DNA from 3 places in the Buttiauxella sp. AC142 genome. Region 1 is predicted to be linked to each of the others. Evidence: predicted binding sites of a transcription regulator. Region 1 holds the regulator's gene; each other region holds the start of a gene.

What was found. Region 1 encodes CRP, which controls carbon source genes, mostly activating them, when cyclic AMP is high. Its sites were predicted from a motif close to ATGTGANNNNNNTCACAT; they were not measured.
Region 2: msrB (peptide-methionine (R)-S-oxide reductase MsrB) is a predicted target of CRP. The motif match lies at 2,578-2,595, and genes of this name have one in related genera.
Region 3: AC0IWZ_RS09560 (sugar transporter) is a predicted target of CRP. The motif match lies at 2,649-2,666, and genes of this name have one in related genera.

Annotation. Positions count from the first base shown of each region.
Region 1 covers NZ_CEEDCH010000001.1:4,140,761-4,144,991, forward strand. The annotation lists gene AC0IWZ_RS19345 (hydrolase) at 1-88, shown strand, start outside; gene AC0IWZ_RS19350 (YheU family protein) at 90-308, shown strand; gene AC0IWZ_RS19355 (phosphoribulokinase) at 381-1,253, shown strand; gene AC0IWZ_RS19360 (OsmC family protein) at 1,283-1,687, opposite strand; gene crp (cAMP-activated global transcriptional regulator CRP) at 2,002-2,634, shown strand; gene AC0IWZ_RS19370 (YccS/YhfK family putative transporter) at 2,825-4,231, shown strand, end outside.
Region 2 covers NZ_CEEDCH010000001.1:1,626,389-1,630,619, reverse strand. The annotation lists gene pncA (bifunctional nicotinamidase/pyrazinamidase) at 1-200, shown strand, start outside; gene chiD (chitinase ChiD) at 405-1,676, shown strand; gene AC0IWZ_RS07440 (YeaC family protein) at 1,726-2,001, opposite strand; gene msrB (peptide-methionine (R)-S-oxide reductase MsrB) at 2,044-2,457, opposite strand; gene gapA (glyceraldehyde-3-phosphate dehydrogenase) at 2,804-3,799, shown strand; gene AC0IWZ_RS07425 (D-hexose-6-phosphate mutarotase) at 3,876-4,231, shown strand, end outside.
Region 3 covers NZ_CEEDCH010000001.1:2,087,048-2,091,278, forward strand. The annotation lists gene marA (MDR efflux pump AcrAB transcriptional activator MarA) at 1-5, opposite strand, end outside; gene marR (multiple antibiotic resistance transcriptional regulator MarR) at 26-460, opposite strand; gene AC0IWZ_RS09555 (MarC family NAAT transporter) at 661-1,332, shown strand; gene AC0IWZ_RS09560 (sugar transporter) at 1,376-2,569, opposite strand; gene AC0IWZ_RS09565 (PhzF family phenazine biosynthesis protein) at 2,737-3,531, shown strand; gene ptrR (putrescine utilization regulator PtrR) at 3,528-4,231, opposite strand, start outside.

The sequences.
Region 1 (4,231 bases):
TGGGTTTGTTGGTGGGACGTTACGCCGCCCTGAAATGTGGCTTGAGCAACGCATCCCGCAATGGCTGTCTCAATTTTTGGACCAGTAATATGATGATTCCCTGGCAAGACCTGCCTCCCGAAACGCTTGATAATCTGATTGAATCCTTTGTATTACGAGAAGGCACAGATTATGGTGAACAAGAGCGCTCACTTGAGCAAAAGGTGGCTGATGTTAAGCGCCAACTGCAAAGTGGTGAAGCGGTACTGGTATGGTCAGAACTTCATGAAACGGTGAATATCATGGCTCGCGGGCAATTTCGCGGCTAAGCCTGCCTATACTGCATAATACAACTGCCTTCACCCAACCAAACTTGCTACTACCCATGGAGTTGTTGCCTTATGTCAGCCAAACATCCGGTTATTGCCGTAACAGGTTCCAGCGGCGCGGGAACGACCACCACCAGCATCGCCTTCCGTAAAATCTTCCAGCAATTAAACCTACGTGCAGCTGAAGTTGAAGGCGACAGTTTCCATCGTTTCACCCGTCCTGAAATGGATATGGCGATTCGTAAAGCGCGTGACCTTGGCCGTCATATCAGCTACTTCGGGCCGGAAGCCAACGACTTTGGCTTGCTTGAACAAACGTTTATTGAATACGGCAAAACCGGGCAGGGTAAATCACGTAAATATCTTCATACCTATGATGAAGCCGTACCCTGGAATCAGATTCCCGGCACGTTTACTCCGTGGCAGCCGTTACCAGAACCGACTGATGTTTTGTTTTATGAAGGCTTGCATGGCGGAGTCGTTACCCCGCAGCACGACGTCGCCAATGCCGTCGATTTACTGGTTGGCGTAGTGCCGATTGTAAACCTGGAGTGGATTCAAAAACTGGTGCGCGACACCAGCGAGCGCGGTCATTCCCGTGAAGCGGTAATGGATTCCGTCGTGCGTTCGATGGACGATTACATCAACTACATCACGCCGCAGTTTTCCCGCACGCACATCAACTTCCAACGCGTACCGACGGTAGATACCTCTAACCCGTTTGCCGCACGCGGTATTCCGTCATTAGATGAAAGTTTTGTCGTGATTCATTTTCGCGGTCTGGATGATATCGACTTCCCGTATTTGCTCGCCATGCTGCAAGGCTCATTTATTTCCCACATCAATACATTAGTGGTGCCGGGCGGCAAGATGGGACTGGCAATGGAGTTGATCATGACGCCGTTGGTTAAGCGCCTGGCGGAAGGAAGAAATATCAATAATTAGGGCGGCTAAACACCGCCCTTTTCTTCACTCTAGCTTTCAATCACTTCGTAGCTATGGGTGATGTTTACGGCTTTTTCCAGCATCAACGCAACGGAACAGTACTTCTCAGCAGACAAGTCTACCGCACGCGAAACTGCATTATCTTTCAATTCTTTGCCTGTCACAATGAAATGCAGATTGATATGTGTGAACAGACGCGGGGCTTCTTCGCGGCGCTCAGAGGTCAGTTTCACTTCACAATCCGTCACGTTGTAGCGGCCTTTTTGCAAAATAGAAACTACGTCGATTGCGCTACAACCACCAGCGGACATCAGAACCATTTCCATCGGACTGGGTGCTTTATCGCCAGAATTACCGTCCATCAGAATCTGGTGTCCAGAAGCGGACTCCCCAAGGAAGGTTAACCCTTCAACCCACTTCACTCGTGCTTGCATGTTACTTCTCCCGTTGAAAAAATTGTCTTTCAGAGTACGCAGATTCAGCAAATCTGGCAATGGAAGGCGACCTGCGTCAAGCTGAAACGAGACAATAGGAGACACTTGTCAAAAGCTATGCTAAAACAATCCAGATGCTACATCGATACATTGACGTTATGCATGTATGCAGAGGACATCACTAATTACAGGCAGCAAGAATGACTTGCATGCCATCTCCCCAAGGTGGGGAATATTCTAATACTTGCAACGCCAGACAGGATGTTTAGCGTCCTGTCGTTGGTAGCCAGTTATAAAACAGAGGATAACCGCGCATGGTGCTTGGCAAACCGCAAACAGACCCGACTCTCGAATGGTTCTTGTCCCATTGCCACATTCATAAGTATCCATCGAAGAGCACACTGATTCACCAGGGTGAAAAGGCTGAGACGCTGTATTACATCGTCAAGGGTTCTGTGGCTGTTCTGATCAAAGATGAAGAGGGCAAGGAAATGATCCTCTCCTATCTGAATCAGGGCGATTTCATTGGCGAGTTAGGGCTGTTCGAAGAAGGTCAGGAACGTAGTGCTTGGGTTCGTGCTAAAAGTGCCTGCGAAGTGGCTGAAATTTCATATAAAAAATTCCGCCAGCTGATTCAGGTCAATCCAGATATCCTGATGCGCCTGTCTTCACAGATGGCTAGTCGTCTGCAAGTTACATCTGAGAAAGTGGGTAACCTGGCATTCCTGGATGTGACTGGTCGTATCGCGCAGACACTGCTGAACCTGGCTAAACAGCCTGATGCAATGACCCACCCGGACGGTATGCAGATAAAAATTACCCGTCAGGAAATCGGTCAGATCGTGGGTTGCTCTCGCGAAACCGTTGGTCGTATCTTGAAAATGCTGGAAGATCAAAATCTGATCTCTGCTCACGGTAAAACGATCGTCGTTTACGGCACTCGTTAATCTCCGTCTCAAAAATGGCGTGTTGCTTCATAACACGCCTTTTTTGTCTCTAAAAAACTAAATCCGAAACCCGATTAATTGAAGTTGCAGCAAGGCAGCAAGTGAGTTCATCCCGATGAGCTTACTCAAGTAAGTGATTCGGGTGAATGAACGCAGCTAACGCCGCTGCAGCTTTAAGTAAGAAGGGTTTATGTGGCGAAGACTGATCTACCATCCTGAAGTTAACTACGCACTGCGGCAAACGCTGGTGCTGTGCCTTCCGGTGGCAGTAGGTTTGCTCTTTGGCAATCTCCAGTCCGGCCTGCTTTTCTCTTTAGTCCCTGCCTGCTGCAACATTGCAGGACTTGATACTCCCCATAAACGCTTCTTCAAACGCCTGATCGTCGGCGGTAGCCTGTTTGCCGTCAGCAGTTTGATCATGCAGCTTTTATTGCTTTATACCTCAGTGCCGTTGCCGGTGATATTGGCCGTAATGGCGCTATTGCTGGGCGTCACAGCCGAAATCAGCTCCCTGCACGCTCGTCTGCTTCCCGCCTCACTCATTGCCGCGATCTTTACACTCAGCATGGCGGGGAATATGCCCATCTGGAAGCCAATGCTGCTGTATGTCAGCGGTACAATTTGGTACGGCGTGTTTAACTGGTTTTGGTTCTGGATGTGGCGCGAGCAGCCACTGCGCGAATCATTAAGCCTGCTCTATCGCCAACTGGCGGATTACTGCGAAGCCAAATATGGCATGCTAACGCAGCATACCGACCCTGAAAAAGCGCTGCCTCCGCTGCTGGCGCGTCAACAAAAAGCCGTTGATTTAATCACTATTTGCTACCAGCAATTACACATGCTGGCAGCGAATCAGCAAAACGGCTACAAGCGATTACTGCGCGCGTTTCAGGTCGCTCTGGATTTACAAGAACACATTTCCGTCAGCCTCCACCAACCTGCCGAAGTGCAAAAGCTGGTTGAGAAAAGTCACGCTGAAGCCGTGATTCGCTGGAACGCGCAGACCATTGCAGCGCGTTTACGCGTGCTGGCTGACGACATTCTTTATCATCGGTTCCCACAGCGTTTCACGATGGATAAACAGATTGATGCCCTTGAGAAAATCGCGCGTCAAAATCCGGATAACCCGGTTGGGCAATTTTGCCATTATCACTTCAGTCGGATTGGCCGTGTTTTACGCACCCAGCGCCCGTTGTATATCCGTGATTTGATGGAAGACCGGCAGCGTCGCTTGCCACTTTGGGCAGCACTGAAAAGCTATTTATCTTTGAAATCCGCCGCGCTGCGTAACGCCGCCAGATTAGGTGTAATGCTGACCATCGCCAGTATTTTGGGGGGGTTTTTACATCTGCCTAAACCTTACTGGATTTTGATGACGGTAATGTTTGTGACGCAAAACGGCTATGGCGCGACCCGGGTGAGAATTCTTCACCGGTCGGCAGGCACCATTGCAGGTTTAGCGATAGCGGGCATCGCGCTGCACTTCCACTTTCCGCAAGATATCGCGCTGGCCGCGATGTTGATCATTACGCTGGTCAGCTATTTGTTCATTCGTAAGAGTTACGGTTGGGCGACAATTGGCTTTACCGTCACGGCG
Region 2 (4,231 bases), 2.5 Mb from region 1:
AGCTCGTGGTGATTGGCCTGGCGACAGACTATTGTGTGAAGTTCACCGTACTCGACGCCCTGTCTCTCGGTTATGAAGTCACAGTGATTACAGATGGCTGCCGCGCGGTGAATTTGCATCCTCAGGATGGTCTGCGAGCGTATCAGGATATGTCTGCCGCTGGCGCAACGCTAATGACACTGGCTGATTTTACTTACTAAATTACTGACCCGGCTCCCCAGGGCGTGAAAGCGCCCTCCTTTCTTTATTCGATTCCGCTCTCATTCTTAACTTTTATTGCTCGCTCATTTCTGAGAGCGCTCTCATAATGAATTTGTTTATTAATGCAGCAACTTAGCTGCGTTTATTTTGCCTTCCGTTCCCTCTGGTTACTGAAGGCTTGCTCGTCAAAGAGGAACTACCCTATGGTCTTCACGCGTAAACTGCTGCCGTTACTGGCAGTGATACAGATCGCTTGTGCCGGTGTGGCTCAGGCAAGCTCTTACCTCTCAGTCGGTTATTTCAACGGTGGAGGCGACGTCACAGCCGGACCGGGCGGCGATATAGATAAACTCGATGTGCGCCAGATAACGCACCTCAACTATTCGTTCGGTCTGATTTATAACGATGAAAAAGACGAAACAAACCCTGCCCTGAAGGATGCGTCGAAACTGCATCAGATTTGGCTGTCACCGAAAGTGATGGCCGATCTGGAAAAGATCCCCGATCTGCGTAAACAGAACCCTTCCCTGAAAGTGCTGCTATCGGTTGGCGGTTGGGGCGCGCGTGGCTTCTCAGGTGCTGCGGCGACACCAGAAAACCGTGCGATATTTATCCGCTCGGCGCAGGAAGTGATTAAACGCTACGGGCTGGATGGCATCGATCTTGACTGGGAGTATCCGGTGAATGGGGCGTGGGGTTTGGTGAATAGCCTGCCGGAGGATAAAGCGAACTTCACTGCGCTACTCAACGAACTGCGGGCCGCGTTAGGTAAAGAAAAACTCCTGACCATCGCCGTGGGCGCTAACGTGAAAAGTCCAACCGAGTGGGTGGATGTAAAAGCCATTGCGCCAGCGCTGGATTACATCAATCTGATGACCTACGACATGGCGTATGGCACGCAATATTTTAACGCCAATCTTTATGATTCAAAAACCTGGCCAACCGTGGCCGCCGCGGATAACTACAACGTTAACTTTGTCGTTGATAACTACATTAAAGCCGGTTTGAAACCTGCGCAGATGAACCTGGGAATTGGCTTCTACGGGCGAATCCCTAAACGTGCAACCGAACCAGGCATTGATTGGGATAAACCAGACGCCGCCAAAAACCCGGTGACACAGCCCTATTTCGGCGATGCCGAGAAAGCCTTGTTTATGTCTATGGGCGTTGACCTGACAAAAGACAGTTATATGAAATACAACGACATTGTTAGCAAACTGCTTAACGATCCCCAAAAGCGCTTTACGGAAAACTGGGATAACGATGCGCATGTTCCGTATCTGACCATTAAGTCTGCTGAAGGCAAAGATCTGTTCGCTATTTCGTATGAGAACCCACGTTCTGTCGCAATCAAGGCGGAGTACATCAAAGCGAAAGGATTAGGCGGCGCGATGTTCTGGGAGTACGGCGCGGATGACAACAATAAATTAGCGAAAGAGTTAGCCAAAGATTTAGGCATTAAAACCGAGCATTAATAAATCAGCGTGTATGGCGGGCAACGCAATGTTACTCGCCTTTTCAAATTCAGAGCTTCACTGTCACAATCGGTGCAGGCTCAATGCCAAACTCTGCTTTAAGTTGCTGCTTACTCTTCATCACGATATTGCCATCGGTGCCAATGGTCATATGTTGCGGGTCAGTGTTGTGGCGGGTCTGCCACATCATCACCAGTTGCAGGCTGTTCTCTTTTTGGTCAGGAGTCAGCGCCACACCGTCAGGCCATTTTCCCAGCTCAACAGCGGTCACCAGACGTTGATAAACTTCCGGTGTCATTGTGTCTAACATTTCGTCCAGGTTCATCATGCGGCAAGTTCCTGTGGAATAATTTGCTGAATCGATTTTTCAACCTTCAGTTTGTTCACCGTTTTTATCATCAGTGAAGTTTAACGAGGCTGAGTTTACGCAGTAGCGCTCACCGGTAGGCTGCGGACCGTCGGGGAAAACATGTCCTAAATGCGCCTCACAGTTGCTGCAACGGATCTCAACACGTTCCATACCATGTGAAAAATCTTTGATATAGCGGATAGCGTCGTCGCTCACTGGCTCGTAGAAGCTAGGCCAGCCGCAGCCTGAGTCATATTTGGACTCTGACATAAAGAGCGGTGCATCACAGACCAGGCAATGATAGACACCATCACGTTTGTTATGCAGTAAACGCCCAGAAAACGGTGGCTCAGTGCCATGTTTCTGCGTGACATAGAACTGCATTTCAGACAGTTTTTTTTTAGATGAATCAGGAGGTAATTGATTAGCCATATGCGTACATCTCGTGCCGTGGGTACTGTAACTGATAACAGCATGATTCTAACAAAAAATTAACAACGCCGTGCTCTTTTTTGTTCTAAACTTAGCCCTGAATTTCTAACGCAGCGTCAATTGTGATCGCCGTCACATTCTTGTTGGAATTGATCTTTAAAATTCCTCGCATCGTCCCCATTTGGATAAAGAGCCAAAAGGGAAGCGCGAGGCGGTTCAGTCGTTCAAATGATGTCCATAGGATTGATTTGTCGCAATGATTGACACGATTCCGCTTGACGCTGAGTAAGGTTTTTGTAATTTTACAGGCAACCTTTTATTCACTAACAAATAGCTGGTGGAATATATGACTATCAAAGTAGGTATCAACGGTTTTGGCCGTATCGGCCGTATTGTTTTCCGTGCTGCTCAGGAACGTTCTGACATCGAGATCGTTGCAATCAACGACCTGTTAGACGCTGAATACATGGCTTACATGCTGAAGTACGACTCAACTCACGGTCGTTTCAACGGCACTGTAGAAGTCAAAGACGGCCACCTGGTTGTTAACGGCAAAACTATCCGTGTTACCGCAGAACGTGACCCGGCTAACCTGAAATGGAACGAAGTTAACGTTGACGTAGTTGCTGAAGCAACTGGTCTGTTCCTGACAGATGAGACCGCTCGTAAGCACATCACCGCTGGCGCGAAAAAGGTTGTTCTGACTGGTCCTTCTAAAGACAGCACTCCTATGTTCGTTCGTGGTGCTAACTTCGAAAAATATGCTGGCCAGGATATCGTTTCTAACGCATCTTGCACCACTAACTGCCTGGCTCCACTGGCTAAAGTTATCAACGACAACTTCGGTATCGTTGAAGGCCTGATGACCACTGTTCACGCAACTACCGCTACTCAGAAAACTGTTGATGGCCCGTCTCACAAAGACTGGCGCGGCGGCCGTGGCGCAGCTCAGAACATCATCCCTTCTTCTACCGGTGCTGCTAAAGCTGTAGGCGTTGTACTGCCAGAGCTGAACGGTAAAATCACTGGTATGGCGTTCCGCGTTCCAACTCCAAACGTGTCTGTTGTTGACCTGACCGTTCGTCTGGAAAAAGCTGCGACCTACGAAGAAATCAAGAAAGCAATGAAAGCGGCTTCTGAAGGCGCGATGAAAGGCGTTCTGGGTTACACCGAAGACGACGTTGTTTCTACTGACTTCAACGGCGAAATCTGTACTTCTGTGTTCGATGCTAAAGCGGGTATCGCACTGAACGACAAATTTGTGAAACTGGTTTCCTGGTACGACAACGAAACTGGCTACTCTCACAAAGTACTGGATCTGATTGCTCACATCTCCAAATAAGTTGAGATGAGTCATTAATCCTGAAGGGCGACTGTGGTCGCCCTTTTTTTTCGCCTTTGATCGATAGGTTGAACAAATGATTAATAAAATTTTTGCCCTTCCGGTTATTGAACAAATTACTCCGTCCGTGTCTCTTCGCAAGATTGACGAGCTGGAAGCTATCGTGGTCGACCATCCACAAGCTCGCGGTTCCTTTACTTTACAAGGCGCACACCTTTTGTCGTGGAAGCCTGCTGGTGAAGAAGAAGTACTGTGGTTGAGCGACAATACGCCTTTCCAGAACGGCAAAGCTATTCGCGGTGGCGTGCCAATCTGCTGGCCATGGTTTGGCCCAGGCGCACAAGCCGATCTGCCAGCACACGGTTTTGCGCGTAATCTGCCATGGGCATTGACTGCACATAATGAAGATGAAAGCGGTGTTTCACTGACTTT
Region 3 (4,231 bases), 2.1 Mb from region 1:
GACATCGTTTCACCTCTTTTCAGGTTTACGGTAATACCTTTGTTAACAGTTGATAAAGCGTGTCGACTTCATCAGCGGTCAGATTTTTTATCAGTTCCTGGTGCATGCTTTTCCCCAAAAGGCTGCGGCATTTCTCGCAAAGCGTGGCTCCTTCCGGAGTCAGTCTTATCAGCACACCACGTTTGTCGTTGGGATTCGGTAAGCGTGCGACCCATCCTTTGCAAATCAGGCGGTCTAACATGCGAGTTAACGCACCGAGGTCCACAGAAAGCGATTTCTTCAACTCCATCGGGGTAATGCATTCTTCGCGATAGATGGTGCAGAGCACTTTAAATTGGGTCGAGGTGACATCCAGCGGGGAAAGATGCTCGTTGAGCAGGCGCTCCTTGTACTGGTTAACCATGTAGATCAGTTGTCCGAGAGGGATCATTTCGTTGAACAGATCGTTTTTATCTTTCACTATGGTTGCCCAGGCAAGTATATTTAATCACGGCAGATATTATTGCTCAGGCAAGCATAAGTCAACGTTATGAATTAGTGATGACACGAATAGCTAAAACGGTTCAGTTTTTAACATTGATACAATTCTGATAACCAACGCAGAGCAGGTTGGCTGCTATACTCTGCAGCGCAAAAAGACACCGAAATAAAGGACAGCAGATGATGGATTTGGTTAAGGCTATTGGGCTGGGGTTAGTGGTATTACTGCCGCTTGCTAACCCGTTGACCACAGTAGCATTGTTCCTCGGGCTTGCCGGAGATATGAACAAACAGGCGCGCGATAAAACCTCGTTGATGGCCTCCATCAATGTCTTCATCATCATGATGGTTGCGTACTACGCCGGGCAAGTTGTGATGAATACGTTTGGTATCTCCATTCCCGGTTTGCGTATCGCTGGCGGTTTAATTGTTGCGTTTATTGGTTTCCGCATGCTTTTCCCGCAACAAAAAGCCCATGAGTCGCCGGAGGCTCACAGCAAAGCGGAGGAGCTTGAACAAGAACCTGATACCAATATCGCCTTTGTCCCACTCGCCATGCCAAGCACGGCCGGGCCGGGTACGATTGCGATGATAATCAGTTCTTCTTCAACCGTGGAACACGGTGTGAACTTCCCGGGCTGGGTTGTGCTGGTGGCTCCGCCAATCATTTTTGCACTGGTTGGCCTGATTCTGTGGGGCAGTTTACGCAGTTCCGGGGCGATAATGCGGCTGGTAGGTAAGAGCGGTATTGAAGCGATTTCTCGTCTGATGGGCTTTTTATTAGTCTGTATGGGTGTGCAGTTTATTATTAACGGCATACTGGAAATAGTGACCCATTTCCCGGCAAATTAAGCGGTAAAAAGGGCGACGGTTTATTGCCGTCGCCCTTATTTCATTAATGGTTATGCTGTTCTTCTAAAGATACCGGCCAGCGGCGGAAAATTAATACTGACCCAATCAGGGCGATCAAAGCTGGCACTGCTCCCACCATGCCAATGCTGGACATCTCAAAATGCAGGCTCACCTGGTTACCGACTAACGCGCCCGCGCCAATCCCGATATTGAAAATCCCTGAGAATAGCGCCATCGACACATCGGTCGCATCCGATGCCAGCGCCAGAACTTTCACCTGCACTCCCAGCGTGATAACCATAACCGCGATGCCCCAGAACAGACACAGAATGGTGAGGTTCACGGTGCTTTGGGCCGCAGGTAACAACAAGGCGAGGCACAGAACCAGCAGGCCGATGGAGCTGCTGACCAGGGTCGATGAATGTCGGTTGCCCAATTTGCCGAACATCACGCTGCCAATAATCCCGGCACCACCCAACACTAACAGCAGGAAAGTCGCCATATTGGCGCTCAAGCCCGCAACGTTTTGCACGAACGGTTCAATGTAGCTGTAGGCGGTGTAATGCGCGGTGACGACCACAGCGACTAACGCATACAAGCTCACCAGCGCCGGGCGTTTGAACAGTTCAGGCACACTTTTCAGCGAGCCCGAATGCTCGCTTGGCAATTTTGGCAGCAGCTTAATGACATAAAACAGTGTCAGGGCGGCGATTGCGCCAATACCTAAGAAGGTGGTGCGCCAGCCGAAATATTGCCCCACCATGCGCCCGAGCGGCAAACCTAAGACCATCGCCAGCGCGGTTCCCGTGGCAATCAGGCTCATCGCCTGCGCCTTTTTACCGGCAGGAGCCATACGAATGGCCAGTGATACGGTAATCGACCAGAAAATTGCGTGGGCAAAGGCGATACCGATGCGGCTGATCACCAGTACGGTGAAGTTCCAGGCGGCAAAAGAGACGACGTGGCTGGCGATAAACAGAGCGAAAATGCAAATCAACAACCGCTTACGCTCGACCTTATTCGTCAGCAGCATAAACGGCAGCGACATCAACGCGACGACCCACGCGTAAATCGTCAGCATGATCCCGACTTGTGGCGTTTGCATACCAAAACTATCGGCGATGTCAGAAAGCAAACCAACCGGAACAAACTCCGTGGTATTAAAAATAAAGGCGGCGACCGCCAGCGTAACGACGCGTAGCCACGCCGTTTTGCGTGATACGTTGCTTGTTGTCATAGATGGGTTTCGCGCTGATAAATGAAAGGTTTGGTGAGCAGGCGATCATAAAACCATCAATCCAGCCATACAACTGATTTTGTGATTTAACTCTCATTTTATTGTTCCGCGAATCACGCAAGGCGTGGCATGGTAGATGTTATCAGGCCACACAGGAAGAAAAGACCATGCAGCAAATTGATTTTTATATGGTTGATGCGTTCACCGATACCACTTTCGGTGGCAACGCCGCGGCGGTATGTCCACTCACCGAATGGCTGCCAGATGAAACGTTACTGGCGATGACACGCCAGCATAACCAGTCGGAAACGGCATTTTTTATTACCACCGACAGCGGTTTTGAATTGCGCTGGTTCACCACGCAAGGGGAGATCAATCTCTGTGGCCACGCGACACTGGCTTCGGCTCATGTGATTTTCGAGTACCTGAATTACCCGGAAACCACGATCCATTTTGAGACGCGTTTTGTTGGCCCGCTGACGGTGACGCGCAATGGCGACTGGTTGACACTTGATTTTCCGGCGTCGGGCAGTGAACCCATTGAACCGCCGCAGTTGCTGCTGGACTCGCTCGGGATCAGCGAATACCAGGAAGTGCGGCTGGGGCGCACCTATACCGTGCTGCTCGCGAGCCAGGCGCAGGTTGAGGCGATTAATCCTGATTTTGATCTGATGCGTCAGCTGGATCAAAAAGTGTGTATCACCGCGCCCGCGCAAACAGAAGGCTATGATTTTGTCAGCCGTTTCTTTTCTCCGAAGGCGGCGCTGACAGAAGACCCGGTTACCGGGTCGACTCACACCATGTTGATTCCGTACTGGGCGGAAAAGTTGGGTAAAACGCAGATGCTGGCGCGTCAGGTTTCCGCGCGCGGCGGGGATATACGTTGCCAACTGGTGGGCGACAGGGTGTTAATGTCCGGCCAGGCGACCACCTATTTAGTCGGCAAAGTATTACTGCGCTAAGACGTTTGCTCAAGCAGCCCGATAAACGCCTCAAGTTGTCGGGTTTTTGCCCCTCGTCGCCAGATAAGCCAGGTGTTGAGATAACGCCAGTCAGCTGGCAACGGCGATATCGACACCTGGTGGCTGCCGGGCATGCTTTCCAGCATGCTGCGCGGCATTAGCGCAATACCCGCTCCGGCAATCACGCACGCCAGCATTCCGTGATACGACTCCATTTCATGAATTTTGCCCGGCACCGAGTGGTGGGCGTGAAACCAGCTTTCAAAATGCCTGCGGTACGAACAGTTGGCGCGAAACGCATAAATGCTGGCGCCGCTGACCTGATTTGCATCCGTAATGGCGTCATGATCCGCCGGGGCGACAATCACCATTTCTTCTTCGTAAACCGCAATACCGTCAAGGGAAGGATGCAATATCGGGCCGTCGACAAAGGCCGCCGATAGCCGCCCATCCAACACGCCATCAATCTGATCGCCCGAAGGCCCGGTGGCAAGCGAGAGCTGAATTTTCGGGAAACGCTGGTTAAACATCGCGAGCAAACCCGGAATCCGCACCGCTGCAGTGCTTTCCAGCGAACCTAGCGGCAGCGTCCCTTGTGGCTCGTCACCGGAAACCGCCATCCGCGCTTCATCAACCAAAGCCAGAATACGTTTGCTGTAGCTGAGAAAACTGTGCCCGGTTGGGGCGAGGCGCAAACGCT